DNA from 2 places in the Stenotrophomonas sp. 109824_Sma genome. Region 1 is predicted to be linked to the other one. Evidence: riboswitches for the same ligand, from Rfam matches in the RefSeq annotation. Region 1 holds a riboswitch; the other holds the start of a gene.

Region 1 (15,740 bases):
CTCCACCGGCGGCCGTGAAGGCCGTTCCGTCTCGTCCGACAACGTGCTGGACATCCAGCTGTCGACCCCGCGCGAGCTGGGTGGCGCCGGCGGCCCGGGCACCAACCCGGAACAGCTGTTCGCCGCTGGCTACTCGGCCTGCTTCCTGGGCGCGCTGAAGTTCGTGGCCGGCCAGGCCAAGGTCGCGCTGCCGGCCGACACCACCGTCACCGGCAAGGTCGGCATCGGCCAGATCCCGACCGGTTTCGGCATCGAGGCCGAGCTGACCATCAGCGCTCCCGGCGTGCCGCGCGAGCAGCTGGAAGAGCTGGTGCAGAAGGCGCACATCGTGTGCCCGTACTCCAACGCCACCCGCGGCAACATCGACGTGACGCTGGTCGTTGCCTGATGCAGCGCCGGGGTCGGATCCCTTTGCCAATGGCAAAGGGCTCTGACCCCAACCGCGGCGTCTTCGGGGGTCAGAGCCCTTTCGCGATGCGAAAGGGATCCGACCCCCAAAAAAATGGGCGGATGCCGGTCGAAACCGAACATCCGCCCATCCCACCTTCGTTGTCCCACATGGGGGCATGAGGTTGCCGGCCAGCGGCCGGCACTACCAGGTCACTTCTCGCTCGTGATGAGCTGCACGACGCTGGAGAAATCCAGCTTGCCGCGGCCGGCCTGGTGGTTCATCGAGTACAGGTTGCGGGCCACTTCGCCCAGCGGGATCGAGGCGCCGACACTCATCGCCGCTTCCACCGCCAGGCCCATGTCCTTGAGCATCAGATCGCTGCCGAAACCGCCGCTGTAGCCACGCGAGGCCGGCGCATTCTCCAGCACGCCCGGCCACGGGTTGCACACTTCGGTGGCCCAGCTGCGGCCGGTGCTGACCGCCATCATCTGCGACAGCACCTTCGGGTCCAGCCCGTGCGCCACGCCGAGGGCAATGGCTTCGCCGGTGACCGCCATGATCACGCCCAGCGCCATGTTGTTGCACAGCTTGGCCACCTGGCCGGCACCGCTGGCGCCGACGTGGAAGATGTTCTTGCCCATCGCCTGCAGCACCGGGCGCGCGCGTTCCAGCGCGTCCTCCTCGCCACCGACGATGAAGGTCAGGGTGCCGGCCTGGGCACCGGCGGTACCGCCGGATACCGGCGCGTCGATCATCTGCAGGCCACGTGCGGCGGCGGCTTCGGAGACCTTGCGGGCGCTGGCCGGGGCGATCGTGCTGCAGTCGATGACCAGCGCACCGGCCGGGATCGCGGCGAGGATGCCGTCGTCGCCCAGGTACACGCCTTCGACGTGGCGGCTGGCCGGCAGCATCGAGATCACCACTTCGGCACCGGCCAGGGTGTCGCGGGCCGACGATGCGGCGCTGGCACCGGCATCGACGGCGGCCTGCACCGCGGCCGGAACCAGATCGAACACGCGTACGCTGTGGCCGTTCTTGACCAGATTGGCGGCCATCGGGCCACCCATGTTGCCCAACCCGATGAATGCAATGTGGCTCATGCAAGGCTCCTTTCAACAAGGGGAGTGCCCAGGTCGGCCAGCGGATGCGCGGCATCGGCCCAGGGGGAAGCGAAGAAGGTGTCGGCCCACGCGGCGATGGCCTCGGCCAGGGTGGCCGGATTCCACTGTGGATTGCGGTCCTTGTCGATCAGCAGTGCGCGGATGCCTTCGGCGAAATCACCATGGGCGGCGCAATGCAGGGCGACGATGTACTCCAGGCGGTAGATCGCGGCGAGGTCCTGGCCGGCACTGCGGCGCTGCAGTTCGTACGACAGCCGTGCCGAGCCCGGTGCACCGGCGGCGAGGGTTTTCTGTGCCGCCTGCAGCCAGGCATCATCGGTCTGCAGGCCGGCAATGCGCGCAACGATCGCTTCAAGGTCATCGCCTTCGCACAGCGCATCGACCTGCGCCGCATTGGCCAGCAGCGGACCGGTCGCTGCATCGCTGGCATGCGATTGCAGCAGATGGCTGAGCCGCTCGTGGTTGTGCGCTGCGTTACTGGACCACGCGACCTGCAGCAGCGCATCGAAGACCGCGCTGCGGCGTTCTTCGGCCACATGCACGTCGGCCAGGCCGGCGTAGATGGCATCGCCCGGATTGAGCAGCGCGCCAGTCAGAGCCAGGAACAAGCCGCCCTTGCCCGGAACGCGCGGCAGCAGCCAGCTGCCACCCACATCGGGGAACAGGCCGACGGTGATTTCCGGGAAGGCCAGCTTGGAGCGCTCGCTGACCACGCGGTGGCTGGCGCCGGACATCAGGCCGATGCCGCCGCCCATCACGATGCCGTGGCCCCAGCACAGGATCGGCTTGGCGTAGGTGTGGATGAGGTAATCGACGCGGTATTCAACGTCGAAGAACTCAGCGGCGTAGTCGTTCTCGCGGATGTCGCTGCGGCCGGCCTCGCGGAAGGCGACCATGCTCTTGTACAGGCTATGCAGGTCGCCGCCGGCGCAGAACGCCTTTTCACCGGCGCCCTGCAGCACCACCATGGCGATACCGTCGTCGTCGGCCCAGGCATTCAACTGCTTCAGCAGCAGGTGCGCCATCGGCAGCGAGAAGCCGTTGAGCGTACGCGGCGCATTGAGCGTGGCGATGCCGATGCGCGTGCCGTTGCCGGCCACGCGCTCTTCGAACAGCACCGGTGCGTCGTCGGCAGCGGTGTCGGTGCTCATGCGTTCTTCCACTGCGCGGCGCGCTTTTCCAGGAAGGCGGTCACGCCCTCGACCTGGTCGGCGGTGTCGAACAGGTCGACGAAGGCTTCGCGCTCGGCCACCAGCGCCGAAGCGTGGGTGCCGGTGCGGGTGGACTGCACCAGAGTCTTGCAGGCGGCGATGCTGGTCGGGCTCTGCTTGCCGGCCTTCTTCGCCCATTCCAGCGCCAGCGCCTTGGCTTCGCCCTTGCCGACCTTTTCTTCGGCCAGGCCGATGCGCAGCGCGGTCTCGGCGTTGATGCGCTCGCCCAGCAGGATCATGCGCTTGGCCCAGCCCTCGCCGACCAGGCGCGGCAGGTTCTGGGTGCCACCGGCGCACGGCAGCAGGCCGACGGTAGCCTCCGGCAGCGCGACCTGGGCATGGTCTTCAATGATGCGCAGGTCGCAGGCCAGCGCGCATTCCAGGCCACCGCCCATGGCGTAGCCGTTGATCGCGGCGATCGACACGCCACGGAACCCGGACAGCGCTTCGAAGGCTTCGCCGAAGCGGCGCGCGGCTTCACGTGCAGCGGCCTTGTCGCCGGAGGCGAACTGGTTGAGGTCGGCACCGGCGGAGAAGAATTTCTCGCCGTCACCGGTGATCACCAGCGCATAGATGTCGCGGTCTGCGTTGAGCGCGCCCACCAGGTCGCGCAGCGCCGACAGGCTGTGCACGGTCCAGGTATGCGCCGGCGGGTTGTTCAGGGTGACCATGGCGGTGTGGCCATCCACCTCGACCTTCAGGCCCACGTGCTCCTGGGTACGCCAATCCTTCATCGCAGTTCCTCTTCGGTGTTGAGCAGGTGACGGGCAACGATCACCCGCATGATCTCGTTGGTGCCTTCCAGGATCTGGTGCACGCGGCAGTCACGCAGCAGGCGCTCGATCGGGTACTCGCGGATGTAGCCGTAGCCACCGTGGATCTGCAGTGCTTCGTTGCAGACGTTGAAACCGGCATCGGTGGCGAAGCGCTTGGCCATCGCGCACCACACGTTGGCGTCGCTGGCACCGGCATCGAGCTTGCGCGCGGCGGTGTGCACCATCTGCCGTGCAGCCACCAGCTGGGTGACCATGTCGGCCAGCTTGAACTGCAGCGCCTGGAACTCGGCCAGCGCCTTGCCGAACTGGCGGCGCTCGCCCATGTAGCGGCGCGCGGCATCCAGCGCGCCCTGCGCCGCACCCAGCGAGCAGGCGGCGATGTTGATGCGGCCGCCATCGAGTCCCTTCATCGCCAGCTTGAAGCCGCCGCCTTCCTCTCCCAGAAGGTGGCTGACCGGCACGCGGACGTTTTCGAAGGTGATGCCACGGGTGGGCTGGCTGTTCCAGCCCATCTTCTCTTCCTTGCGGCCGAAGCTGATGCCCGGCAGGTCCGCCGGCACCGCAATGGCGCTGACACCGCCGGCACCGGCACCACCGGTACGTGCCATCACCACCAGCAGCTCGGTGGCACCGGCGCCGGAAATGAAGGCCTTCGAGCCGTTCAGCACATAGAAGTCGCCATCGCGCACGGCGGTGGTCTTCAGCGAGGCCGCATCGGAACCAGCACCCGGTTCGGTCAGGCAGTACGAAGCCAGCTTGTTGCCCGAAGACAGATCGGTGCCCCACGCATCGCGCAGTGCCGGCTGGCCCCACTTGGACACCATCCACGAAGCCATGTTGTGGATGCTGATGTAGGCCGCCGTCGACGGATCGACGTTGGCGAGCTCCTCGATGACGACGGCGGCGTCCAGTCGGCTCAGGCCGCTGCCGCCCACTTCCGGGTCCATATACAGACCGCAGAAGCCCAGTTCACCGGCCTTGGCGATCGCCTCGCGCGGAAAGATGCCCTCCGCATCCCATCGCGCGGCGTGCGGCGCCAGTTCGGCCTGTGCGAAGTCGCGCGCCGCCTCGCGGTACGCCTGCTGCGCTTCTTCCAGTTCCGTCGTCATCGAGTGGCTCATGGCTGCTCCTGCCGTTACTTCAGGCTGATCGTGGTGTTGACGCCATGGCTCAGCGTCTCGTCATCGAACCAGCGCGCGGTGACCGTCTTGGTCTGGGTATAGAACAGCACCACCTGCTTGCCGTACGGGCCCAGGTCGCCCAGCTTGGACGCGCGCGAACCGGTGAACGAGAACAGCGGCACCGGCACCGGGATCGGCACGTTGATGCCGACCTGGCCGACGTCGATGTCTTCCTGGAACTTGCGCGCGGCAGCGCCGGACTGGGTGAACAGCGCGGTGCCATTGCCGTTCGGGTTGCTGTTGACCATCGCGATGGCCTCTTCCAGCGTTTCCGCTTCGAGGATGACCAGCACCGGCCCGAAGATTTCTTCCTGGTAGATGCGCATGTCGGTGGTGACACCGGCAAAGATGGTCGGGCCGACGAAGTTGCCCTTCTCGAAACCATCGACCTGCGGCTTGCGGCCATCGAGCACCAGCTTGGCGCCCTGCTCCACGCCCGAGGCGATCAGGCCTTCCACGCGCTCGCGGGCGCTGCAGGAAATGACCGGGCCGACATCGGTGCCGGCCACGGTGCCGCCGCTGACCTTCAGGGTCTTGGCCTTGGTGACCAGGTCCTGCACCCAGTTGCGTGCTTCACCGACCAGCACCAGGGTGGAGGCGGCCATGCAACGCTGGCCCGCGGCACCGAAAGCAGCGCCGACCATCGCGTTGAGGGTCTGTTCCTTGTTGGCGTCCGGCAGCACCACGGCGTGGTTCTTGGCGCCCATCATGCACTGCACGCGCTTGCCGGCCAGCGAGGCACGGTTGTAGACGTGGGTGCCGACGCGGGTGGAACCGACGAACGAAACGGCCTTGATGTCCGGGTGGTCGCAGATCGCGTTGACCACTTCCTCGCCACCGTGGACGACGTTCAGCACGCCCTTCGGAATGCCGGCTTCCAGGGCAAGCTCGACCAGGCGCATGGTGACCATCGGGTCCTGCTCGGACGGCTTGAGGATGAAGGTGTTGCCCGTTGCAATCGCCATCGGGAACATCCACAGCGGGATCATCGCCGGGAAGTTGAACGGGGTGATGCCGGCGCACACGCCCAGCGGCTGCATGATCGTGTAGGTGTCCACGCCATTGGCCACGTTGTTGGCCAGCTCGCCCAGCTGCAGGTTGCCGATGGCGGCGGCATGCTCGACCACTTCCAGGCCACGGAACACATCGCCTTCGGCGTCGGGCAGGGTCTTGCCCTGTTCGGCGGTGAGGATGTGGGCCAGCTCGCTCATGTTTTCGCGGATCAGCTGCTGGTACTTCAGGAAGATGCGCGCACGGGTGCCGATCGGGGTCTTGCGCCAGGTCTTGAAGGCTTCCTTGGCGGCGGCGACGGCGGCATCCACTTCGCCGGTGGTGGCGAACGGCACCTTGGCCAGCACGTCCTGGGTGGCCGGATTGATCACGTCCTGCCAGTGGGAGGTGGCCGATTCAACGAACTGGCCATCGATCAGCATGCGGATACGGGGCGCTGCAACAGTCATGACGACAATCCCACAGGGTGCGAAAGATGCTTGGCATTATTCACAGCACCCACCTCGATTTCCGGGCTGAATCCGCTTAATCTGGCCAACACGCCAGACGATTCATGTTAATTCTGTGAATTATTCAGCCCCCCAGCGACAACTTGGCCTGCGCCTGCTGCGGCTGCGCGAGCAGCGCGGCTACAGCCAGGCGGATCTGGCACGGGCGCTGGGGCTGTCGGCCAGCTACCTGAATCAGATCGAGCGCAACAAGCGCCCGCTCACGCCGGCGGTGCAGAAGAAGCTGGGCGAGGTGTTGGGCGATGTTTCTTCCCTGTTCGACGACGATGAGCCCGCCGCGCTGCAGGAAGCACTGGGTGAAACCCTGCGCGACCTGGGCCTGGCCGAGGTCAGCGCCACCGAACTGCGCGCGCTGGCCGGCAACCTGCCGCAGGTCAGCCGCGCCCTGCTGGACCTGCATCGCCGCCACCTGGCGCTGCGCGAGCATGCCGCCGCACTGGAATTCCAGCTGGGCGAGCCCGGCGCCGGCAGCACCCTGCCGGCCGGCGACCAGGTACGCGAATTCTTCAACCGCATGCACAACCACATTCCCGAGCTGGACGAGCTGGCCGAGCAGCTGTTCGCCGAGTGGGGGCTGTCGCCCGGGCATGTGGCGCCGCGGCTGCGCCAGCTGCTGGCCGACCGCCATGGCGTGCTGGTGGAAGTGGCCGCCCTTCAGGCCGGGCGCGAGAAGCGGCAATACGATGCCGGTGCGCGGCGGCTGTGGCTGCCCGATTACCTGGAGCCCGGCCAGCAGGCGTTCCAGATGGCGGCCGAGCTGGCCCTTCACGGCTACCTGCCGCAGATCGATGCAGTGGTGGCGCGCGCCGGGTTCACCGATGAGGCACGCATCGCGCAGGCGCGGATCGGTCTCTCCAACTATTTCGCCGGCGCGTTGGTGATGCCGTACATGCGCTTCCTGCGGGCGGCCGAAACCAGCAGCTACGACATCGAACTGCTGGCGCATCAGTTCGGCGTCGGCTTCGAAGCGGTCTGCCATCGGCTGAGCACGCTGGCACGGCGCAGTGCGCCTGGCCTGCCGTTCTTCTTCATCCGCGTTGACCGCGCCGGCAATGTGTCCAAGCGCCATTCGGCCACCGATTTCCATTTCTCGCAGGTGGGCGGTTCGTGCCCGCTGTGGATCGTCTACGAGGCGTTCAACCAGCCCGGCCGCATCCTTACGCAGACGGCGCGCATGCCCGATGGGCGCCGCCATTTCTGGCTGGCGCGGCAGGTCAGCAGTGGCCCGGTGGGCCATGGCCAGCCGCGCAAGACCTTCGCGGTGGCACTGGGCTGCGATCTGCAGCATGCCGAGCGGCTGGTGTATTCACTGGGACTGGATGTGCAGAGCCCGGGCAACTCGGTATCGATCGGCCCGGGGTGCCGGGTGTGCCCGCGCGAGGACTGCATGCAGCGTGCGTTCGCGCAGTTGCCGGGGCGGTAGGGGTGGTTCGGCAGGGCTGCGCCCTGCACCTGCTTCAATCCAAGGCAACAGCAAAAGCAACAGCGGGCTTTCCGTGGGATGGCGGGGTGGATCCGGTTGCGGGGGACGCTGCAAGTACGTCCATGTAAGCTCGGTCGCCGCATCCATGCGGCTCACGCCCCCGCAACCGGACCCACCCCGCCTTCGACAGTTTCCCGCTGCTGTTGGTGGGTGCTGACCGTTGGTCGGCACGCTGCTGTTGGTGGGTGTCGACCTTGGTCGACACGGTAGATCCATGCCATGCGTGGATGTTCTTCGATGAAGGTTCGAAATATTCGATTTCGATGGGATTCCATCCACGCATGGCGTGGATCTACTAAACCTTTCGTGCGTAGGCTGCATCCCATTGCAATGCCTGCCCACGGAGTTGGCCATGTTCCTGCTGCGTTCCTGCCTGGTCCTGCTGCTCGCTGCCTGCGCTGCGCCGGCGTGGGCGACGTTCTCCATTGCCGCCTGCAACGAGGCCGGCGACTGCGGGGTGGCGGTGGCCACGCACAACCTGGCGGTCGGGGGCGTGGGTGTGCCGTGGGCACAGGCGAAGGTGGGCGCGGTCGCCAGCCAGTTCGAGACCAACCCGACCTATGGGTCGAAGGGTCTGGAGTTGATGGCCAAAGGCCGCACGCCTGCCCAGGTGCTGAAGCAGCTGCTCGATGAAGACGGCAACTTCGATGGCACCACGCTTGCCGAGCGCCAGGTGGGGCTGGTCAGCGCGCGCGGCGGCAATGCGCAGTACACCGGCGCTACCGCGCAGCAGGCGGATTGGGCAGGTGCGCAGGGCGAAGGCATGCTGAGCGTGCAGGGCAATGGCCTGGCTGGGCCGCAGGTGCTGGCCTCGATGCAGCGCGCCTTCGCCGCAACACACGGTGAATTGGCGGCGCGCCTGCTGGCGGCGCTGGAAGCTGGCCAAGACGCGGGAGGCCAGCGCAGCGGGCAGTGGTCGGCGGCGCTACTGGTGCGCACGCCAGGAGGCGACTGGCAGGACACCGACCTGCGCGTGGACGCCGACCCACGCGCGGTCGCGAGGCTGCGCGAGCTGTACGACATGCGCCTGTCCAACGAGGCGATCATCCAGGCCGAGCAGCGTTGGGAGAACGGCGATGTGGCAGGTGCGCGCACTGCGCTGGCGACCTCGTTGTCACTGGCCCATGGCTGGGACCGCACCTGGGCGCGCGCTGCGCGCCTGGCCATGCGGCAAGGTGATATCGCGCTGGCCCGCGAATACCTGGCCGGCCTGCGTGCGCTCAATCCGGGCTGGGTGAAGCAGGAGCTGGCATTGCCCTTGTATGCGCCATTGCAGGGTGATGCGGTGGTGGCGCCGTGGCGATGAGGCACCGCAGGGGGTCGGATCCGTTTTCCTGCGGAAAACGGATCTGACCCCCATTCGAGATGCATCCATGCATGGCGTGGATCTACCGAGGACCGGCTCAGTAGATCGGCGTCACCTTCATCTGCGGCAACGGGCGCGGTGCACCGTCGGTGAGGTCGGGGCCGAGGTCCTCCCAGGTGCGTCCCTGCTCGACCATCAAGCCCCACAGCTGCTGCGAGGCCAACCGCTTGTCTTCCGAACCCAGCTTGTATGACGGTGGCGTCGGTTCACCGCGGGCAACCATCGCGTATGCCGCGCGATAAGCCAGCACCTGCTGTGCCGGGTCATCGGTGCGCGCCACTTCCAGCGTGTAACGCTGGTAGGCCGAGGCCAGGTTGCGCCAGCGGATCCAGTAGTGGTTCTCGAACGAGAACGAACAGAAGCGCGCACCGGCCAGGCTGCCCTTGTCGGCGATGCGGGTCAGCACCTCCTGCGGCATGTCCAGGTTCATGCCGCCTTCGTCGCCCTGCAGGCTGACGTGCACGATACGGTCGCGGTAGCCCGGCGCACGCGCCTGCAGCAGGTCGCGCCAGTTCTGCATGGTCGCCACCACCGCGAACAGGAAGCGGCCCAGCTCCGCAGCGGCCAACGGCGTGGCGATCGACTGGTAGGTGCGCTGCCAGCCGTGGCGGTTTTCGGTGGGCAGGAACACGGCATGTTCCAGCGCCTGGCGGCCACTGCTGCCGTGGCTCACATCTTCGGCATGCTGCGGGTAGACCAGATTGATGGCGAACGTCGGCCAGCGCGGCAGGGCGGCGTCGAACAGGTGGATCGGGAAGTTGCTGCTGATGCCACCATCGGAGAACCAGCAGATGCGGAACGCGGTGATCACCGGGCCACAGGTCTGGCCGGCACTGGTCAGCCCTTCCATGCTGTCGGCCACGTTGTGCTCCTGGTCGGCCGCAGGCGCGGTCGGTTCACAGCGGCGTTCGCGGCGCGAGGGCTCATGCAGCGGCACCGCGCTGATCAGCAGCGGGAAGCTCAGGCTCATGCGCGTGGCCACCAGCACCGGCAGCTTCGGGCCCTGTGGCAGGTGGTAGTACTGCCGTCCTTCCACCTCCAGCGGCGGGCCGGCCTGCTTCACCAGCCACTGCACCACGCTGGCGGGGAACAGCTGCTCGAACTCCTCGCGCAGGAACCAGAACTGCGCGCCGCCCAGCGGCAGCGTGCGCGGCTCGTTGTGCGACACGCAGGTGGTGATCATCTGCAGGCTGATCGCATGCGGGCTGTCCGGCTCACCGGCGTAGCGCGGCGCGTCGTGCAGGTCGGCGAAGGTGAGCGGTGCATCCAGCGGCTTGCCGGACAGCTGCTGCAGGCATTCATGCAGCCACTCGGTCAATGCCGGCGTGCGTGCATCGCGGCCGAGGCCGCTGCACAGGCCCAGCAGGTTGCGCCGCGCCACCCGTGCCACACGCAGCGCGGCACCGGCCACACCCGCACCGTACGCACACAGCAGTGAGGGCAGCAGCGTGGCGGCCACGCCGCTCCAGCCACCGCCCCACCAGCCGAGGCCGAGCAGCAGCGCCAGCGACACCAGCACTTCCAGCGGCGCGATCTCGAATACCGCGACGGCCAGGCACAGCAGTTTGTGCGGCAGGCCGGCATTGCCGGTCAGCACCACCAGCAGCCGGTAGGCCGCGCGCGCGCCCCGTGCCGGCTGGAACAGGCTGTAGATGAAGCCGCGCCGCGACAGCTGCGCCGACACCGCCGACAACCCGCCGTAGCCGGCATCGCCGGGCAGATGTTCGCCCGCCTGCTGGCGGCGATCACCGCATGCCGCCGCGGCCGCCACGGCTGCGGCGATGGCGCCCGCCGAAGTGCCGCCGATGCTCTTGAAGCGATACTCGCGCGCCAGCGCCAATACCGCATTGGGGTACACGATGCCGCTGGTGATGCCGCCTTTCATGACCAGATCGCAGTACTTGTCCGCCACTGTCTTGCCCCCGAGCATGCCGTCCGCCGCGTGGGTGCCAGTATGGCGCAGAGGCTTCTCAGGGCCTGAGAACAGCAGCGCAGTCCCGGCAGGAATCTTCGGTGTTCAGCGGAAGGCATGCCTGCAGGCTTGACCCGCCCCGCCATCGGCGTAGCATCTGCAGCAAGCCAAGGGACAGACCCGCGGCTGCCACAACGACATGAGGGATTCTCATGGAATTCGACTATCTCGTCTTCATCGGGCGATTCGAGCCCTTCCACAACGGCCACGCCGCCGTTGCCCGCCTGGCCCTGAGCCGGGCCCGCAAGCTGATCTTCCTGGTCGGCTCTGCCGATATCCCCCGCAGCCTCCGCAATCCCTGGACCGTGGCCGAACGCGCCGTGATGATCCAGGCTGCCCTCGATGGCCACACCGACCGCCTGCTGATCCGGCCCCTGCGCGACCACCTGTACAACGAAGCGCAGTGGATTGCCAACGTACAACGCCAGGTGGCCGAAGCCCTGCGCAACGATGGCGCCGCTGCCGATGCCAAGGTGGGCCTGATCGGCATGGACAAGGATGCCTCCAGCTACTATCTGCGGGAATTCCCACAATGGCCGCTGGTGGACGTGCAGCACACCGCCACCCTGTCGGCCACCGAGCTGCGGCGCTACCTGTTCGAGGCCGGCGACGTCGACTTCCACGGTGCGCTGCTGATGCTGCGTGGCAATGTGCCGGCGCCGGTGTACGACATGCTCGAAGCGTTCCGCAAAAGCGCGCCTGCCTATGGCCAGCTGGTGGCCGAGTACCGCTTCATCGAACAGTACAAGGCCGCCTGGAAGGATGCGCCGTACGCGCCCACCTTCGTCACCACCGATGCGGTGGTCGTGCATTCGGGCCACGTGCTGCTGGTGCGGCGCCGTTCGGAACCCGGCAAGGGGCTGTGGGCGCTGCCCGGCGGCTTCGTCGGCCAGGAGCAGAGCCTGCTCGACAGCTGCCTGCGCGAACTGCGCGAGGAAACCCGGCTGAAGATTCCGCTACCGGTGTTGAAGGGGTCGTTGAAGGGCCAGCAGGTGTTCGACCACCCCGACCGCAGCCAGCGTGGTCGCACCATCACCCACGGCTTCCACTTCGAGTTTCCGGCCGGTGACCTGCCGCCGGTGCGCGGCGGCGACGATGCCGACAAGGCGCGCTGGATACCGGTGAGTGAAGCACTGGACATGGGCCCGCAGCTGTTCGAAGACCACCTGCACATCCTGGAGTATTTCCTCGGCCGCGGCTGACCGGCCCGGCTTCCCACTGGCGGATAGACCGCCGGTGTCACTCGACGCGAAGGAGCTTCCGTCATGCACTACCTCGATAATCTTCTCCTCAACACCGACAGCTACAAGGCCAGCCATTGGCTGCAGTACCCGCCGGGTACCGATGCCACGTTCTTCTACGTGGAATCACGTGGCGGCCTGCACGATCGCACGGTGTTCTTCGGCCTGCAGGCGATCCTCAAGGACGCCCTGGCACGGCCGGTCACCCACGCCGACATCGACGACGCTGCTGCGGTATTCGCCGCCCATGGCGAACCGTTCAACGAGGCCGGCTGGCGCGATATCGTCGACCGGCTTGGCGGCCACCTGCCGGTGCGCATCCGCGCCGTGCCGGAGGGCAGCGTGGTGCCCACCCACCAGGCACTGATGACCATTGAATCGACCGATCCGGCCGCGTTCTGGGTGCCCTCGTACCTGGAAACGCTGCTGCTGCGCGTGTGGTACCCGGTCACCGTGGCCACCATCAGCTGGCATGCACGGCAGACCATTGCCGCGTTCCTGCAGCAGACCAGCGACGACCCGCAGGGGCAGCTGCCGTTCAAACTGCACGACTTCGGCGCGCGCGGCGTCTCGAGCCTGGAATCGGCCGCGCTGGGCGGTGCCGCGCACCTGGTCAACTTCCTCGGCACCGATACCGTCTCGGCCCTGTGCCTGGCGCGCGCGCACTATCACGCGCCGATGGCCGGCCATTCGATTCCCGCCGCCGAGCACAGCACCATCACCAGCTGGGGCCGCGAGCGCGAGGTGGACGCCTACCGCAACATGCTGCGCCAGTTCGGCAAGCCCGGTGCGATCGTAGCGGTGGTGTCGGACAGCTACGACATCTACCGCGCGATCAGCGAGCACTGGGGCACCACCCTGCGCGATGAAGTGATTGCCTCGGGCGCGACCCTGGTCATCCGCCCCGATTCGGGTGACCCGGTGGAGGTGGTGGCCGAAAGCCTGCGCCGGCTGGATGAAGCCTTCGGCCACACCCTCAACAGCAAGGGCTACCGCGTGCTCAACCACGTGCGGGTGATCCAGGGCGATGGCATCAACCCGGACACGATCCGAGCGATCCTGCAGCGCATCACCGACGACGGCTACGCCGCCGACAACGTGGCCTTCGGCATGGGCGGTGCGCTGCTGCAGCGGCTGGACCGCGATACCCAGAAGTTCGCGCTGAAGTGTTCGGCCGCACGGGTGGACGGCGAGTGGATCGATGTCTACAAGGACCCGATCACCGACGCCGGCAAGACCAGCAAGCGCGGCCGCATGCGCCTGCTGCGGCGCCTGGATGACGGCAGCCTGCACACGGTGGCATTGCCTTCCAGCGGTGACGACACGCTGCCAACCGGCTTCGAGGACGCGATGGTGACCGTGTGGGAGAACGGCCGGTTGCTGCACGACCAGCGGCTGGATGAGATCCGCGCGCGGGCGGCGGCGGGGCATTGAAGGTGCATCCCGACCGGGGTCAGAGCCCGCTGCGTGGCAGCGGGATCCGACCCCTTCCTTCCGCTGGGGTCGGATCCCGTTGCAGCGCAACGGGCTCTGACCCCGATGCCCCTTGACCCTGGCCAGCAACGCGTCCACCGTGGGCACGCCGAAGGTATCCCTGCCGTAGTTGTCATCGCGGCAGGGATTTAAACGGGAATCCGGTGAAGGCGCTTCGCGCGCCCATTCCGGAGCTGCCCCGCAGCGGTGAATGGAAACGAATCCTGCCAACAGCACTGGGCTCACGCCTGGGAAGCGGCGGGTAGTAGGTGGGCTGCGGCCCGTGTCCATCAGCCCGAATACCGGCCCCGGCCGGGGGACACGACCGTCCCCTGACTCGACCTGGAATCTCCGCGGGGAGGTTGCCGGGGCCGCCGTCGTCCTGCGCGTGCAGGCGGTGTGGCCGCGCGCGTCCTGTTCACGGTATCCAGCCAGACCCGTTCACCCACGCGCTGATGCATGGGCCACCGCCGTTGCCGGCGGTCCATGCGGTACCTGACGATGACCGAGCTCCAACGCCCCACCCTGACCCTGCCCGCCGACGGCAAGCGCCTGCTGCTGCATTCGTGCTGCGCGCCCTGTTCCGGCGAAGTGATGGAGGCGATCACCGCCTCCGGGATCGACTACGCGATCTTCTTCTACAACCCCAACATCCATCCGGTGAAGGAATACGAGCTGCGCAAGCAGGAGAACATCCGCTTCGCCGAACAGCACGACATCCCGTTCATCGACTGCGACTACGACACCGACAACTGGTTCAGCCGTGCGCGCGGCATGGAGAACGAGCCCGAGCGCGGCATCCGCTGCACGATGTGCTTCGACATGCGCTTCGAACGCACCGCGCTGTACGCGCACGAGCACGGTTACGACACCATCAGTTCGTCGCTGGGCATCTCGCGCTGGAAGAACATGGCGCAGATCAACGACTGCGGCATTCGCGCCGCGTCGCGCTATGAAGGCCTGCAGTACTGGGACTACAACTGGCGCAAGGGCGGCGGTGCCAGCCGCATGATCGAGATCAGCAAGCGCGAGCAGTTCTACCAGCAGGAATACTGCGGCTGCGTGTACTCGCTGCGCGATGCCAACCGCCACCGCCGCGAGAACGGGCGCGAACGGATCAAGATCGGCCTGCTGTACTACGGGCAGGACGCTGAGGCGCCGCAGGGCGATTGACGTGCAGGCATGGGGCGGCCACGCTGGTCGCCCCTTCTGTTGTACCGGACCTGCCATGACCGCCCTGCCCGCCGATGTCGCCCTGCTGGTGATCGACCTGCAGCCGGACTTCATGCCCGGCGGTGCGCTGGCCTGCGACCAGGGCGATGCGCTGGTGGCACCGATTGCCGACCTGCTGGCACAGCGTCGCTACCGCACCGTGGTGGCGACCCAGGACTGGCACCCGGCCGACCATGCCTCGTTTGCCAGCCAGCACCCTGGCCAGCGCCCGTTTGAGACCATCCTGCTGCATGCACAGCCACAGACCTTGTGGCCCGACCACTGCGTGCAGGGCAGCGCCGGTGCCGCGCTGCACCCGGGCGTGGACTGGACGGTGGCCGACGTGATCCTGCGCAAGGGCACGCGCCAACAGGTGGATTCGTACAGCGCCTTCCGCGAGAACCACGGCCCCGATGGCGAGCGCCCGGCCACCGGCCTGGCCGGCTGGCTGCACGAGCGGCGCATCCGCGAAGTGCACGTGTGCGGCCTGGCCCGTGACTACTGCGTGCTGTGGAGCGCGCAGGACGCGGTGAAGTCCGGCTTCCGGGTGAAGTTCCTGTGGGACCTGACCCGGCCGGTGACCGAAGCCAACGACGCGATGGTGCGCGAAGCGCTGGGCAAGGCGGGGATCGCGATCGCCTGAGGCGTGACCGCCGGGCATGGCCCGGCGCTACCGCGCACGTCGCTTATGCCGCTTGCGCGCTCCTGCCCACGACAACACAATCGATTCATCCAGCCCCCAAACTACGCCCCCTACAGATCGCGGGACGGCCGAACCGGGGGCTTTTCATTG
Region 2 (15,740 bases), 310 kb from region 1:
TCACGTGGCGCGCGCTACCGCCACTGCCTGCGGCTGTCGTGCTGCCAGACGCTGGATGCGCGCTTCATCGGCGCGGTGGAGCGGCTGGGTGCGATCGCGCGGGAGCTGGCGGCTGCAGCACGGTAGTGCCGGCCGCTGGCCGGCAATCCTGGGAGCGCCGGGTGGATGCAGTTGCCGGCCAGCGGCCGGCACTACCCAGGATCAATCGAGCAGATGCGCCGACAGCGCTTCGCCTTTCGCACCCGGCAGATGCGGCAGCCGTCCCCAGCACGGCATCGGCAGGCGCTGCTGCAACGTGGCGATGTTCTCGTCCTGGCGCTGCATCGCCGGGTCGATGTGGTTGCCGATCCAGCCCAGGCACTCCACGCCACTGGCCTGCAGCGACTGCGCAGTCAGCCGTGCGTGGTTGACGCAGCCCAGCCGCATGCCCACCACCAGCAGCACCGGCAGCCGCAGTGCACGTACCAGGTCCAGCTGGTCCAGCGTGGCCGAGACCGGCGCCAACCAGCCGCCAACGCCCTCCACCACCACGACATCGGCCTGCGCGCGCAGCCGCGCGAACGCGGCCACGATCGGTGCCAGCTCCACCTGCACGCCGTCCTCGGCAGCGGCCAGTTCCGGTGCCAGCGGCTGCCGCAACGCGTACGGATTCAGATCGGCATAGTCCGGCACCGGCCAGCTGGCCGCCTGCAGCGCCAGTGCGTCCTCGTTGCGAAGGCCCTGTCCCAGATCCTCACTGCCGCTGGCCACCGGCTTCATGCCCACCGCGCGCAGGCCACGCCGGCGCAGCGCATGCAGCAGCGCGGTGCTGGCCGCGGTCTTGCCGATCTCGGTATCGGTGCCGGTGACGAACAGGGCGGGCGGCAGCGTAGCGGGCAATGGCATCGATGGGCTCCAACGGGACGACAGAGCGTGCATTATCGCCGGCCCGGCGTGCTTGCTAGACTGCGGGCATGTTCGCCAATGCCTCGCTCACCGGCAGCAAGCCGGAACAATACGCCCAGCTGCTGGAACAGGCCCGTGGCCTGGTCTACGCCGAGTCCGACCGCATCGCCAACGCGGCCAACCTCTCCGCACTGGTCTACCACGCCCTGCCCGACCTGAACTGGGTGGGCTTCTACCTGTATGACGGCAAGGAGCTGGTGGTCGGCCCGTTCCAGGGCCTGCCGGCCTGCGTGCGCATCCCGCTGGACAAGGGCGTGTGCGGTGCCGCCGCCAGCCAGCGCGTGACCCAGCGCGTGGACGACGTCGATGCCTTCCCCGGCCATATCGCTTGCGATTCGGCCTCGCGTTCGGAACTGGTGGTGCCGCTGCTGCGCGGCGATGAACTGATCGGCGTATTCGACATCGACAGCCCGAAGGTCGGCCGCTTCGACGCCGACGACCAGGCCGGCCTGGAAGCCATCGCCCGCGTGTTCGTCGAGGCACTTGGATGAGCGCGCCGAAGCTGCGCAACATCGGCCCCAAGAGTGCAGCCTGGCTGCGCCAGGTCGGCCTGCGCAGCCGCGAGGACCTGGTTGCGATCGGCGCGGTCGGCGCCTTCGTCAAGGTCAAGCGCGCGGGCTTCAAGCCCAGCCTGAACCTGTTGTACTCGCTGGAAGGCGCGCTGCTGGACTGCCACTGGCAGGAACTGAGCGAGCCGCAGCGTGAGGCTCTGGTGCAGGATTACGAAGCACGCATCGCCGCGCACCCTCTGAAGGCGGCCGGCCCCGCTTCGGGCCCGGTGCATGAGCAGCGTTTCGATGCCGACGATGACGCGGAAGACAGCGTGGCCGAGCACACCGACGAGGATTGAGGCCCCCGCGTTCCTGGGCATGCCGGCCAGCGGCCGGCACTACCGTCGGGTCAGGGCTGCTGCAGCTCCAGCAGCTCGCCCACCAGCCCGACCTCGCCGCGCTCCAGCCACACCCGCAGACGGGTGCCGTGGTCGATGCGCAATGCCCAGCACAGCGACATCGGCAGGCCACAGACCTGCGACAGCACCATGCGCAGCGGGCCGCCATGACTGACCACCAGCGTCGGCACCGGATCATCATCATCGAGCAGGCGATCCAGCGCGCGCGCGATGCGCCGCTCGAAGTGGCCCCAGCTTTCACCGTTCGGCGGCGGGAATGCATGCGGATCGGCATGGAAGGCCGCCAGTGCGTCCTCCGGCAGGTCGAACAGCGACTGCCCGTCCCAATCGCCGAAATCCAGCTCTTCCCATTCCTCGTCCGCTTCCACGTCCAGCCCACGCGGGGTAGCCAGGGCCATCGCCGTGTGCAGCGAGCGGAGCCGTGGCGAACTGATCACCCGCTCCCACGGCTGCGCGGCGTAGGCATCGACCAGTTCCTGCGGCAGGCGGGCCAGCTGCGGTGGATCGCTGCGGCCATCGAGGAACTCATCGCGACCGTTGCCGGCGTGGCGGACCAGGTCGAGGATCATGCGTGCGTCCTGTACAGGCAACGCGGGAACAGCGGAAAACGGGCGGACATCGGCAACGGCACCACGGGATCGAGGGACCATTCTAAGGGCACAGCAAAGGCAGTCGAGCAGGCTCGACGCTACGGGCCGCCTGTGATGCCGTAGACTGCGCGCACTTCCAGGTGACCTGCGGCCACGGCCGGCAGGTTGAAACGGGAAGCCGGTGACGCGTGATGCCACGCCAGGCCGGCGCTGCCCCCGCAACGGTAAGCACGTCAGTTCCAGGCAACAACGCCACTGTGCCGCAGGCATGGGAAGGCGCCTGGACGGTGGCCTCGCGCCACCCGGCGGCAAGCCCGGAGACCGGCCAGGAAGCCTCAGGTCGCGATGCGGTGGGCATGGCGCTGGATGACCGCAGCCTGCGCTGCGGCGTCGGCGCATGCCCGCCTTCGCGGCTCCTCCCCTTCGCCACGCGGGCGTGCGTGGCACCTGGAGTCCCCCATGAAGCTGCAGTCCCGAATACTGTCCCTGGCCGTGCTGGCCGCCCTGCCCGCGCTGGCCCAGGCCGCCGATGACACCACCGCGCTCGACCAGATCCTGGTCACCGCCACCCGCACCCCGATCGCCCTGCAGGACAGCATCGCGCCGGCGCAGGTGATCGACCGCGCGCAGATCGAATCCAGCCAGGCCACCTCGCTGCAGGAGCTGCTGCGCGGCCGTGCCGGCATCAACCTGACCAATGCCGGCGGCCTCGGCAAGCAGAGCTCGCTGTTCCTGCGCGGCACCAACTCGGGCCACACCGTGGTGCTGGTCGATGGCGTGCGCATCAACAGTGCCGACCTCGGCCTGGCCATGTACCAGGACCTGCCGCTGGCGCAGATCGAACGCGTGGAAATCGTGCGTGGCCCGCAGTCCAGCCTGTACGGCGCCGACGCCATCGGTGGCGTGATCCAGATCTTCACCCGCCGCAACCAGGGCGATTTTGCTCCGCACTTCCAGCTCGGTGGCGGCAGCAACGGCCTGCGCGAAGCCAGCGGCGGCATCGGTGGTGGCACCGAACGCGGCTGGTTCGGCGCCGACATCGCCTACCAGCATTCCGATGGCATCGATGCCTGCCGTGGCTCGGCGACGCTGTTCGCCGGCTGCTTCGCCGATGAACCCGACCGCGACGGCTACCGCAACCTGTCCAAGAGCCTGCGTGGCGGCTACACCTTCAACGACCAGTGGACCGTGGAAGGCAGCGCGCTGCGCGCCGACGGCAAGAACCACTACGACGGCTATTACAACTACTCCGAGACCCGCCAGCAGGTGCTGGCCGGCAAGGTGCGCTACACCCCGTCCGAGCGCCTGGCGTTCACCGCCAACGTCGGCCGCAGCGACAACGAGTCGGACAACTTCGGCGACTTCGGCGCACGCGGCAGCGCACAGACCCACCGCGACAGCGCCTCGCTGCAGGGTGACTTCACCTTGGCCGAAGGCCAGCTGCTGAGCACCGGCGTGGACTGGAGCGAAGACAACCTGGATGGCAGCAGCGCGGGCTACCTCGTCGACAGCCGCCGCAACACCGGTGTGTTCGTGCAGTACCAGGGCCGCTTCGGCCGCCACCAGCTGCAGGCCAGCGCACGCAACGACGACAACCAGCAGTTCGGCAACCACGCCACCGGCAGTCTCGGCTGGGCGATGCAGCTGGACCACGGCCTGCGCCTCAACGCCAGCTACGGCACCGCGTTCAAGGCGCCGACCTTCAGCGACCTGTACGACCCGTGGAGCGGCGTGCCGACGTTGAAACCGGAGAAGTCCAAGAGCGCCAACCTCGGTGTTTCGCAGCAGGGCCAGGGCTGGCATTGGGGCCTGGATGTGTACGAGACCCGCATCGATGACCTGATCACCTACGATGCGTCCACGATGAAAATGCAGCAGGTGGAGAAGGCGCGCATCCGTGGTGCCGAGCTGACCGGTGGCGTGCTGTTGGCCGGCTTCGACATCAACGCGCAGCTGAGCTACACCGACCCGCGCAACCGCACCCATGGCAGCACCCAGTTCGACAACTGGCTGCCGCGCCGTGCACAGCAGACCGCACGCCTGGACGTCGACCGCCGCTTCGGCGATTTCCGCGCCGGCCTGACTGTGCAGGGTGCGGGCAAGCGCTATGACGATGCCGCCAACGCGGTGAAGGTCGGCGGCTACGGCACGCTGGACCTGCGCGCCGAGTACGCGCTGACGCCGGAGTGGTCGCTGCTGGCACGTGCCGCCAACGTATTCGATCGCCGCTACGAGACGGTGGCGTGGTTCAACCAGCCCGGCCGCGAGTACCAGCTGAGCGTGCGTTACCAGCCGAAGTGAAAGAGCGCGCCGGGCATCGCCCGGCGCCGCCGGATGCCATCGACGCATGGCGTCGATCTACTGTAGAGCCGAGCGTGGGTTCGGCTCTACACCCGAACGCCCGCGGCCAACCCCGGCAGCTCACGCAGGTCGTCAATCACTGCCACCGCCTCTGCGGTGGCCAGGTCCAGGCCACGCGGGTAGCCGTAACGCACCAGCGCGATCGGCATCCCTGCATCTTCGGCGGCGCGGTAGTCGGTCAGCGAATCACCCACCATCAGGCAGGCATCGGCCGGCAGCCCGAAGTGCGCAGCGATATGCCGCAGCGGCTCACCGCTGGGCTTGCGCTGCGGCAGCGAATCACCACCCAGCACCAGCGCGAACGCATCACCGATGCCCAGGTGCTGCAGCAGCGGCGGCACCAGCGCTTCGGGCTTGTTGGTGCAGATCGCCAGCGGCACATGGCGTGCACGCAGCTGCGTCAGCGCATCGGCCACGCCATCGAACAAGCGCGGGCTGCGCAGCAGGCACTCACGGTAGTGCACCATGAACACCGGCATCACTTCGGCCAGGTCGACCTCGCGATCGGCGGCATGCACGGCCTGCTCGACCAGGCGGCGCACGCCATCGCCGATCCAGCCCAGCACCGTGGCTTCCGGCACGCGTGCTACACCGATGTCCTCCAGCGTGCGGTTCAGCGCTTCAGCGATATCAGCCGCGCTGTCGACCAGCGTGCCATCGAGGTCGAACACGACCAGCGGATAGGGATACGACAAGGGACGGCACCTAGGGAACGTGGGGCCGTCCATTGTACGCCGCCGCTTTTTCCGCAGATCCTCCTGCCGCTGCGCCTCAGCCGATCCTGCGTGCGCGGGTGGCGAGGAAGGTGGGCAGATAGCGGTCGATCAGGAAGCGCGGCTGCGGCTGCCAGTCTTCCATGAAGCGGTCGATGACGAAGCCGGCATCCAGCTGCCCACCGATCAGTTCGGTCAGGCTGTGGCCGAAGGTCAGCGCATCGCCGCGGGCCAGCTTTGCCTCGCGCTCGGCCGGCGCGAGGTCTTCCAGGTCCGAATAGGGAATGGCGTACTGCGGCCGGATCAGACCCTGTGCATCCAGCTGCGGATCACGCGCACCGACGAACAGCACCGGGTTGTAGAAGCTCGCCATCAGCATCCCGTCGCGTGCCAGCACACGGCGGCATTCGGTCCACACCGGGCGCACATCAGGCACATACAGGTTCGAGATCGGGTGGAACACCACATCGAAACTGTCGTTGGCGAATACGTGCAGATCGCGCATGTCGCCCTGCACCGTGCGCAGCTGCAGGCCATCGCGCGCAGCGACCTGGCGGTCCTGCTCCAGCTGCCCGTCGGACAGGTCGAACACGGTGACGTCGGCGCCGGCCGCCGCAAGCACTGGTGCCTGCTGGCCACCGCCCGAGGCCAGGCACAGGATGCGGCGGCCGCGCACGTCGCCCAGCCAATCCAGTGGCAGCGCACGTGGGGTCAGATGCACCTGCCAGCGGCCTTCGCGCGCGGCGGCAATGGTTGAACTTTCCACCGGGCGCGACCATTCGCGCACTTCGCTGGCCTGGCGGTCCCAGGCAGCACGGTTGTGGTCGATCAAGGCCTGTCCATGGTTCATGTGTTCTCCTTGCCCGGTGGGCGCCAATCCAGATCCTGGAAGGCCGGGCTGGCGAAACACTCGGCCAGGTAGTCCAGGAATCGGCGCATGATAGCGGGCTGCTGGCGCCGTGATGCGTACACGGCATGAATGCCGAGTTCGTCCAGACTGAATCCGGGCAGCAGTTCGATCAGCTCGCCACTGCGTAGCAGCGGCGCCACCTGGTAGGTCGGCAGCATGGCGATGCCGGCACCGGCGCGCACCGCCTCCAGCAGCAGCGAGGCCTCGTTGGCACTGATGTTGCCGCCTACCGCCACCGACAGCGAACGACCGTCGCGGTGCAGCTGCCACAGGCTCTTGCCGACGTAGTGATGGGTCAGGCAGTTGTGCGCGGCCAGGTGCTCGGGAGCGGTCGGCGTGCCGCGTGCCTGCAGGTAGGACGGCGTCGCGCACAGCACCGAGCGGCAGGTGGCCAGCCGCCGTGCGATCAGGCTGGGGTCAATCTGGCGCGCGATACGCACCGCCAGGTCCACCCGCTCCTCCACCAGGTTCACCGTGCGGTCGACCAGCAGCAGTTCGATGCGTGCCGCCGGATGACGCGCAACAAAGCCGGCCACCGCCCGCGCCAGGTGGCTCTGCCCGAACGAGACGCTGGCAGTCACGCGCAGCGTGCCGTGTGGCTCGGGATCATCGCTGGCCAGCTCGCCCTGCAGTTCTTCGCCGATTGCCAGCATCTGCCGGAAGCGCGCCAATGCCGCTTCGCCCGGACCGGTCAGGCTGACCCGGCGCGTGGTCCGGTGCAGCAGCCGTGCACCCAGCCAGCCCTCGACCTCGGCCAGGTAACGGCTGACCATCGCCCGCGACATGTCCAGCACCTCGGCGGCGGCGGTGAGGCTGCCGCGCTCGGCGACCTCGACGAACACGGTCATGGCGGTCAATCGGTCCATATGCTCGATCCATGCAACAAACAAGCGCGTTATACGCTGTTTTTCGAGCGACTGCAGCGGCCTAGAGTGGCCCCATTCCCACCCCAAACCGCCCCACGGAGTCCTGCCATGAAGATCGCCCTCGTTGGTTCCACCGGCAACATCGGCCGCCAGATCGCCCGCCACGCGCTGGCCCGCGGCCACGAACTCACCGTCATCGTGCGCAGCGCACAGGACCTTCCGGCTGAACTGGCCGGTGCCCATCCGGTGATCGCCTCGCTGGATGACCCGGACGCGCTGGTCGCCGCCATCGCCGGCCACGACGTGCTGGCCAGCGCCTACGGCCCGCGCCCGGGCGATGACATCGGCCGCGTCGGCGAGGTCGCCGCACAGCTGGCCGCCGCCGCACGCAAGGCCGGTGTGCCGCGCCTGGTCGTGGTCGGTGGCGCCGGCAGCCTGGAAGTCGCGCCCGGCGTGCAGCTGGTCGATACCCCCACCTTCCCGGAGGCCTACAAGCCGTACGCACTGGCCCACCGTGAGGCGTTCAACCGCCTGCAGGCGGTGGATGACCTGGACTGGACCTTCTTCTCGCCGGCCGCCGAGATCGGCCCGGGCGAAGAGCGCGGCCAGTACCGCGTGCAGCCCAAGGCGTTCCTGGCCGATGCCAGCGGCCACAGCCGCATCAGCTACGCCGACTACGGCGCGGCGTTCGTCGCCGAGCTGGAAGCGCACGCGTATCCGAAGCAGATCATCACCGCGGCGTATTGATCCACGTGCGTCCCTTGTAGCGCCGAGCCCACGCCCGGCGCTACGCGAACCTGCAGCCGGGCATTGGCTCGGCTCTACACAAGGAATTCCGATGCGTACCGCTGCCCTGCTGCTTCCCCTCGCCCTGGCCGCCACCTTCACCAGTGCGCCGCTGCTGGCCGCGCCGGCCACCGCGGCGCCGGCCACGGCGACGAAATCCCAGCTGCAGCTGCAGACTTTCCATCCCGGCCCGCAGGCGATGTTCTCGGTGTCCTCGGTGCTGATCGAAGGCCGCCACGACGCGATCCTGGTCAATGCGCAGTTTGGTGCCAGCGACGCGCGCAAGCTGGTCGAGCTGATCCGCGCCAGCGGCAAGCAGCTGACCACGATCTACATCAGCCACGGCGATCCGGATTACTACTTCGGCCTGGCCACGCTGCAGGACGCGTTCCCGCAGGCACGCATCGTCGCCACCGCGCAGACCGTCGCCCACATCCAGCAGACCCAGGCCGGCAAGCTGGCCTACTGGGGACCGAAGATGGGTGCCGACGTGCCGGCACGCATCGTGGTGCCGCAGGTACTGGACGGCGACGCCCTGCAGCTGGAAGGCCAACGCCTGCCGCTGATCGGCCTGGATGGGCCGACGCCGGACCGCACGGTGCTGTGGGTACCGTCACTGCGCGCGATCGTCGGTGGCATTCCGGTGGTGGCGGGCGAGCACGTGTGGATGGCCGACACGCAGACGCCGAAGTCACATGCCGACTGGCTGCAGACCCTGCAGCGGCTGCAGGCGCTGAAGCCGAAGGTGGTGGTGCCGGGGCATTACGCGCCGGGTGCGGCGCTGGATGCCAGTGCGTTGCGCTTCACCGCGGACTACATCCGCGCGTTCGATGTCGAGACGGCAAAGGCCAAGGACAGTGCGGCGCTGGTGAAGGCGATGCAGGCGCGCTACCCGAAGCTGGACGGCGTGGCATCGCTGGAGCTGAGTGCGAAGGTGGCCAAGGGCGAGATGCAGTGGCCCTGAGGTAGGGGGTTTTCTTTTGCAGGGCTGTGCCCTGCACCTGCGGTAGTGCCGGCCGCTGGCCGGCACCCTCAACATCCAAAGCCAGCCTGAACGTCAACCGCTGTACGATGGATTGCGTAGGTGAGTAAACCGATGGAACGGAGAATTCACGATGAAGATCAAGAGTGTGTTGGTCAAACTCCTGCTGCCCATCACTGTACTGGCCGCGCACCCCGCGTTCTCTCAACAGGTGACGCCCTCCACCGACCCCGTTGTTCAGGCCTTTGCCCAGCATGAGGGATTGTCCACCCAAGAAGCCGACAGGCGGCTCAGACTTCGAATTGCGGCAGGGGAAGAGCTTGGGCGTATTCTGGAAGGAATGCCTGATCGCTTCGCTGGCAAGAGCTTCAGTGAGAATCCGATGATCGTGACGGTCCGTTTAACCGGGACCGAGCCAGTGCCATCCCGAACCGTGAGCACTGTCCATGGCACCATCACCTACCGCTTCACGGTCGGGGCAACCCACTCTCTGACGCAACTGAAGCAGATAGTGACGTCGGGAAAGGTGGCAGAACTTTTCCCGAAGCATCAGGGAATCATGATCGACGGACAGCGCGGTGTGATTGTTGTGGAGCTGCCCAGCACAGATTTCGAAAGAACCCATGTCGATGAGGAGCAGAAAGCGCGACGCATTCTATCCGCCCCCATTGAACTGAAGAAGTCCTAGGGGCGCTCCAAACTACTGTCAGCGCCACAGGTTCGTGCGGGTGGGAGCGCTGTTTGGCGAACGATCAATTGCCTGCAGAATCGCTCGATCCGTGCTCGAACAGCTCCCCCTGCACCACCGGCTCCTTTTCACGGAAGCCACCAAGTCCGACACCCACCAGCCGGTAGCGGGTCTCCGCCGGCAAGTCGACGCGGGCGCGCAGGGCCAAGGCGATGTCGCGCAGTTCTTCCATCGACTCGGGCGGGCGCTCGGGGGTGAAACTGCGGGTGAGGATGCGGAACTGCGCGGTCTTCAGCTTCAGCACCACGGTGTGGCCGACGCGCTCGGTCTTGCGCGTGGCATTCCAGGTCTTCTCCGCCAGCTGCACGATCGCCTCGCCCAGGTCTTCCAACGGCAGGTCCTCGGCGAAGGTGTCCTCCGAGGAGATCGACTGCACCTGCTGGTCCGGTTCCACCGGGCGCTCGTCGATGCCGCGTGCGCGGTTGTACAGGCTGCGGCCGAAACTGCCGAACGCCTCTTCCAGGTCGATCAGTGCCCACTGCCGCAGGTCGCCGCAGGTGACGATGCCGCGCGCGGCCAGCTTGCCTTCCATCACCTTGCCGACGCCGGGTACCCGGTTCACCGGCAGTGGCAGCAGGAAGGCGTCCACCCGCTGCGGTGGAATCACGAACTGGCCGTCGGGCTTGCGCCAGTCCGAGGCGATCTTGGCCAGGAACTTGTTCGGCGCGATCCCGGCTGAAGCAGTCAGCCGGGTTTCCTCGCGGATCTGGGTGCGGATGGTACGGGCGATGTCGGTGGCCAGTTCGATGCCGCTCTTCGGCTCGGTCACGTCCAGGTAGGCCTCGTCCAGCGACAACGGCTCGACCAGGTCGGTATGGCGCAGGAAGATCTCGCGCACCTGCTGTGACACCGCCTTGTAACGTGCGAAGTCCGGCGGTACGAAGATCGCATCCGGGCACAGCCGCTCGGCACGCACGGCCGGCATCGCCGAGCGCACGCCGAACACGCGCGCCTCGTAGGACGCCGCGCACACCACCGAACGCGCGCCACGCCATGCCACAACCACCGGCTTGCCCCGCAGTGACGGATCGTCGCGCTGCTCCACCGACGCGTAGAACGCGTCCATGTCGACGTGGATGATCTTGCGCAGTCGGGTCATGTCAGGCGGAAAGGGCGGGGGCGGGCCGGGCGGGCCACACGCCGAAGTATGGTCGTTGCACATCAACAGGATGCGCGTATTCCCTTGAAAACACTACGGTTGCGTACGGTTGAAATGTTTGATCGGGGCAGTTTCCACGGGCATCCTCGAGCGCTTGTTTCCCGTTTCCCCGCTTCCAGGATTGTGCTTCATGACCCGTCTCCACGCGTTCAACCGCGAACAGCTGCTGGCCAGCGCACGCGGTGAACTGTTCGGCACCGCTGCCGGCCGTTTGCCCAACGATCCGATGCTGATGTTCGACCGCATCACCGACATCCACGAGGACGGCGGACCGCACGGCAAGGGCATGGTACGCGCCGAGCTGGATATCCGCCCGGATCTGTGGTTCTTCGGCTGCCACTTCATCGGCGACCCGGTGATGCCCGGCTGCCTGGGCCTGGACGCCATGTGGCAGCTGACCGGCTTCTTCCTGACCTGGCTGGGTGCCCCCGGCAAGGGCCGCGCACTGGGCTGCGGCGAGGTAAAGTTCACCGGCCAGGTACTGCCGGACGCCAAGCTCGTGCGCTACGAGATCGACATCAGCCGGGTCATCAACCGCAAGCTGGTGATGGCCCAGTCGGACGCCCGCATGTACGTGGATGACCGCGAAATCTACAGCGCGCGCGACCTGCGCGTCGGCCTGTTCACTGAAACCGGGAGCTTCTGATGCGTCGCGTTGTCATCACCGGCATGGGCATCACGTCCTGCCTCGGCAATGATCTGGATACCGTTTCGACCGCGCTGCGTGAAGGGCGCTCGGGCATCACCCTGCTGGCCGACCATGCCGATGCCGGGCTGCGCAGCCAGGTTGGCGGCCGTGTCGACCTCGACCTGGACGCATTGATCGACCGCAAGCAGAAGCGCTTCATGAGCGATGCGGCAGCCTTCGCCTACCTTTCCATGCGCGATGCCATCGCCGACGCCGGGCTCAGCCCCGAGCAGGTCAGCAACCTGCGTACCGGCCTGATCGCCGGTTCCGGTGGCGGCTCCAGCGAGTGGCAGATTGGTGCGGTCGACCTGCTGCGCGAACGTGGCGTACGCAAGGTCGGCCCGTACATGGTGCCGCGCACGATGTGCTCGACGGTCTCGGCCTGCCTGGCCACGGCCTACCAGATCAAGGGCGTCAGCTACTCGCTGTCGGCCGCCTGCGCCACCTCGGCGCACTGCATCGGCGCCGCCGCGGACATGATCCGCCACGGTGCGCAGGACATCATGTTCGCCGGTGGTGGCGAAGACCTGCACTGGTCGATGAGCGTGATGTTCGACGCGATGGGCGCACTGTCGACCAGCTTCAACGAAACCCCGGCCAGCGCCTCGCGCCCGTACGACAAGGACCGCGACGGCTTCGTCATCGCCGGTGGCGGCGGCATGCTGGTGCTGGAGGATTACGACCACGCCGTCGCGCGCGGTGCGCACATCCACGCCGAGCTGATCGGCTATGGCGTGACCTCCGATGGCGCCGACATGGTCGCCCCGTCCGGTGAAGGCGCGGTGCGCTGCATGAAGATGGCGCTGCAGGGCGTCGATCGCCCGCTGGACTATCTCAACACCCACGGCACCTCGACCCCGCTGGGCGACGTCACCGAGCTCAACGCGATCCGCGAAGTGTTCGGCGACGCGGTGCCGCCGCTGTCCTCGACCAAGGCGCTGTCCGGCCATTCACTGGGTGCGGCCAGCGTGCACGAGGCGATCTACTGCCTGCTGATGATGCGCGATGGCTTCGTCGCCGGTTCGGCCAACATCGGTGAGCTGGACCCGAAGGTGGTGGATTTCCCGATCCTGCGCGAGAGCCGCGAGCAGAAGCTGGACACCGTGATGTCCAACAGCTTCGGCTTCGGTGGCACCAACGCCGCGCTGGTGTTCGGGCGCGTGTGACTGGGCAGGTGTGCCGACCAACGGTCGGCACCCACCTTATTTCGGCAGCAGCGGCAACAGCAGCGCGTGCGCGTCCACCAGCGAGCCGACGATGCGGTGGCCCAGTGCGCGCAGCTCTTCATCCGGATGCACCAGGTCCGGCACCTGGATCACGGTCATGCCTGCGGCCAGCGCTGCACGCGTACCGGCCGGTGAATCCTCCAGCGCCAGGCAGCGCTCGGGCGCCTGGCCCAGCCGCTGCGCGGCCAGCAGGTAGATGTCCGGCGCCGGTTTCGGCCGCGCCACGTCGCCACTGGTGATCACGGCATCGAAGTACGGCAGCAGGCCGGCAGCGGCCAGCTTGCGATTGGCGCGCGGCTGCCGCGTGGTGGTCGCCACCGCACGCGGTACCGCATGCGCCTTCAGCAGCTCCAGCAGCTCCAGGATGCCCGGCCGCAACGGCAGCCCGGTCTGCGTGCGTGCTTCGTACAGTTCATGGCATCGTGCCGCCACCGCGTCGATCACGCTGTCCTCGATGCCCTGCGCGCGCAGCAACGCATGCGTATCGCGGTCGCCGAGGCCGACCATGCGCAGGAACACCGCCTCGTCCAGGCCCAGCCCGAATTCGTCGGCGGCCTCGCTCCAGCAGGCCAGCGAGACCCGCTCGCTGTCGATCATCAGGCCGTCCATGTCGAAGATGACGGCGTCGGGGAGGAACGGCAGCGCAGCGATGGTGGTCATGGAGCGAACAGCGTGTCCAGGTCGGTGGAAGTGAGCTGCCGCCATTGCCCTTCGTCCAGTCCCTGCAGGTCCAGCCCGCCGACGCGGCTGCGGTGCAGGGCCTGCACGTGGTTGCCGGTGGCGGCGAACATGCGGCGTACCTGATGGTAGCGGCCCTCATGCAGTACCAGGCGCGCACGTCGCGTATCCAGCACTTCGAGTTCAGCCGGCAGCAGGGGGGTCTTCTCGGACTCCAGCATCAGCGTGCCGCTGGCGAACAACGCCACTTCGTCGCCGCGCAGGTCGTCGCTCAGTTCCACTTCGTAGACCTTGGGCAGCTTCGACTTCGGCGAGATGATCCGGTGCAGCAGGCCGCCATCGTCGGTCAGCAGCAACAGGCCGCTGGTCTCGCGGTCGAGGCGGCCCACGGTGGACAGCACCGGATCGCGGTCGCGGAAGCGCGGCGGCAGCAGGTCGTAGATCAGGCGGCCGGTGTCCTTGGTCGAACAGGTGTAGCCGGCGGGCTTGTGCAGCGCGATCGACAGCCCCACCGGCGGGTCCAGCGGCTCGCCATCGACGCGGATCGTCTCGTGCGGCACCTGGTCATCGGCGTACAGCACTTCGCCGTCGGCGTCGGTGACGCGGCCTTCGCGGAACATCCACTGCACCTGCTTGCGGCTGCCATAGCCCAGGTTGGCGATGAGCTTGACCAGCTTCACTTGCCCTTCCCCTTCACTGCTTCAACCAGCTTGAAACCGTCGCGCTCGGCAACCACGCGCACCGCACCGAAGCTGTCGTTGAGGGTGTGCTCGTACGGCAGGTGGCGATTGGCCACCACGTACAGGCGCCCGCCCGGGCGCAGCGCCTGCGCGGCCACGGCGATGAAGCGCTGGCCGATGTCCGGGCGGTCGGCACGCGACGGCGTGTGGAACGGCGGGTTGCTGATGATGACGTCGTAGCCCGGCTCGATGCCGGCGGTGACGTCCTGCCACAGGAAGCGCAGCGGCAGCGCGCGCGGCGGCGGCGCCAGGTTCAGTTCGGCCAGGGCCAGCGCGCGCTGCTCGGCCTCGTACAGATCCAGCGCGGTGATCTTCGGGCAGCGTTCCAGCAGCTCGCGCGACAGATAGCCGTAGCCGGCGCCAAGGTCGGCGGCGCGGCCGGCCAGGTCGGCGGGCAGGTGCTCGGCCAGCAGCGCCGACGCCGGATCGATGCGGTCCCAGGCGAACACGCCCGGGCGGCTGAGGAAGCGGCCGCCCATGATCGGGCGCACCGCATCCAGCGCCGACCAGCGCTTGGCCAGGTCGGCGTCGTGCTGGCCCTGCAGCGGGGCGGTCCAGTACACGCGGCAGTGGTTCTTGGTCAGGCAGCCACCGAGGCCGGTCAGCTGCTTGAGATCGCCTTCACCGGAGCACGCGCCTTCGTTGTTGGACTGGCAGGCAACGATACGGCCGCCTTCGGCGACCAGCGCCAGCGCGCGGGCGAACAGCGCACGGGCTTCTTCACGCTGGCGCGGGGGCAGCACCAGCACCAGCGGGTAACGGCCCTTGCCGGCCCCATCGTCCAGCTGGCCGCTGACGGTCCAGCCGTCGGCCTGCTGCAGCGGCTGCGCGAACGGGGCGAAGCTCTGTTCGCAGTGCACCTCGTGGTTGCCGGCGGCTTCGTGCAGCGGCCAGCCATCGCGGGCACGCAGGAAGGCCACCGGGCCCTCCGGCCAGCGCAGGGCGCCTTGGGAGAACGGCAGGAGCAGGGTCTGCAGGGGGGCGTCGTCGCTGGAGGCCATCGGCGCGGGTACTTCAAGCGTGAGGGCCGTCCATTGTACCGGCTTGGCCGGGCCGGCCCCGGCAGGCCGCTTTGCGAAACCCGAACGGGGCCTTGATCCGCCAGAAACATTGAAACGTTCAGGGTAGAGGTTCCCCCGGAAACCCAGGAGAACCTGCATGCGAGCCTTGTTCGTCGGTGGCGTGGTCGACAACAGTGAAATGGATCTGGAAGGCAGCCATCCGCCCGTGCATTACCCCGAGGACACCGGCGGCGGCCACTCGCGTTACCGGCTGCACCAGGTCGGCCATGGCGCCGATGGCAGCGTGGCCTATGCGGTATACGGCGCGCCGGACCTGGCCGATGACGAGGTGGCCCGGGTCGCTGAAGAACGCGCCTACGCGCGCCGGTTCGAGGCGACGCCGACGTTGTTCGAGCACTGATCCCAACAGCCACGCA

The links. A riboswitch is a leader RNA that binds a small molecule or an ion and turns the genes downstream of it on or off. The one in region 1 is predicted to bind cobalamin.
Region 2: another riboswitch for cobalamin. It lies ahead of btuB (TonB-dependent vitamin B12 receptor); the one in region 1 lies ahead of ACZK1G_RS01045 (epoxyqueuosine reductase QueH).

Annotation. Positions count from the first base shown of each region.
Region 1 is NZ_CM151078.1:248,877-264,616, reverse strand. Features, by position in the region: gene ACZK1G_RS01100 (organic hydroperoxide resistance protein) at 1-388, shown strand, start outside; gene mmsB (3-hydroxyisobutyrate dehydrogenase) at 601-1,491, opposite strand; gene ACZK1G_RS01090 (enoyl-CoA hydratase/isomerase family protein) at 1,488-2,663, opposite strand; gene ACZK1G_RS01085 (enoyl-CoA hydratase) at 2,660-3,457, opposite strand; gene ACZK1G_RS01080 (acyl-CoA dehydrogenase family protein) at 3,454-4,620, opposite strand; gene ACZK1G_RS01075 (CoA-acylating methylmalonate-semialdehyde dehydrogenase) at 4,635-6,140, opposite strand; gene ACZK1G_RS01070 (helix-turn-helix domain-containing protein) at 6,256-7,623, shown strand; gene ACZK1G_RS01065 (DUF1028 domain-containing protein) at 8,036-8,989, shown strand; gene ACZK1G_RS01060 (patatin-like phospholipase family protein) at 9,087-10,979, opposite strand; gene ACZK1G_RS01055 (bifunctional nicotinamide-nucleotide adenylyltransferase/Nudix hydroxylase) at 11,174-12,223, shown strand; gene ACZK1G_RS01050 (nicotinate phosphoribosyltransferase) at 12,287-13,696, shown strand; cobalamin riboswitch at 13,846-14,060, shown strand; gene ACZK1G_RS01045 (epoxyqueuosine reductase QueH) at 14,222-14,908, shown strand; gene pncA (bifunctional nicotinamidase/pyrazinamidase) at 14,964-15,590, shown strand.
Region 2 is NZ_CM151078.1:562,590-578,329, reverse strand. Features, by position in the region: gene ACZK1G_RS02710 (aminotransferase-like domain-containing protein) at 1-126, shown strand, start outside; gene bioD (dethiobiotin synthase) at 202-885, opposite strand; gene ACZK1G_RS02700 (GAF domain-containing protein) at 954-1,436, shown strand; gene ACZK1G_RS02695 (TfoX/Sxy family protein) at 1,433-1,795, shown strand; gene ACZK1G_RS02690 (histidine phosphatase family protein) at 1,846-2,424, opposite strand; cobalamin riboswitch at 2,567-2,789, shown strand; gene btuB (TonB-dependent vitamin B12 receptor) at 2,905-4,746, shown strand; gene gph (phosphoglycolate phosphatase) at 4,833-5,501, opposite strand; gene ACZK1G_RS02675 (class I SAM-dependent methyltransferase) at 5,578-6,369, opposite strand; gene ACZK1G_RS02670 (LysR family transcriptional regulator) at 6,366-7,295, opposite strand; gene ACZK1G_RS02665 (NAD(P)-dependent oxidoreductase) at 7,404-8,042, shown strand; gene ACZK1G_RS02660 (MBL fold metallo-hydrolase) at 8,134-9,045, shown strand; gene ACZK1G_RS02655 (hypothetical protein) at 9,197-9,751, shown strand; gene dinB (DNA polymerase IV) at 9,816-10,910, opposite strand; gene fabA (3-hydroxyacyl-[acyl-carrier-protein] dehydratase FabA) at 11,101-11,616, shown strand; gene fabB (beta-ketoacyl-ACP synthase I) at 11,616-12,824, shown strand; gene ACZK1G_RS02635 (HAD family hydrolase) at 12,861-13,544, opposite strand; gene ACZK1G_RS02630 (pseudouridine synthase) at 13,541-14,242, opposite strand; gene ACZK1G_RS02625 (class I SAM-dependent methyltransferase) at 14,239-15,303, opposite strand; gene ACZK1G_RS02620 (hypothetical protein) at 15,461-15,724, shown strand.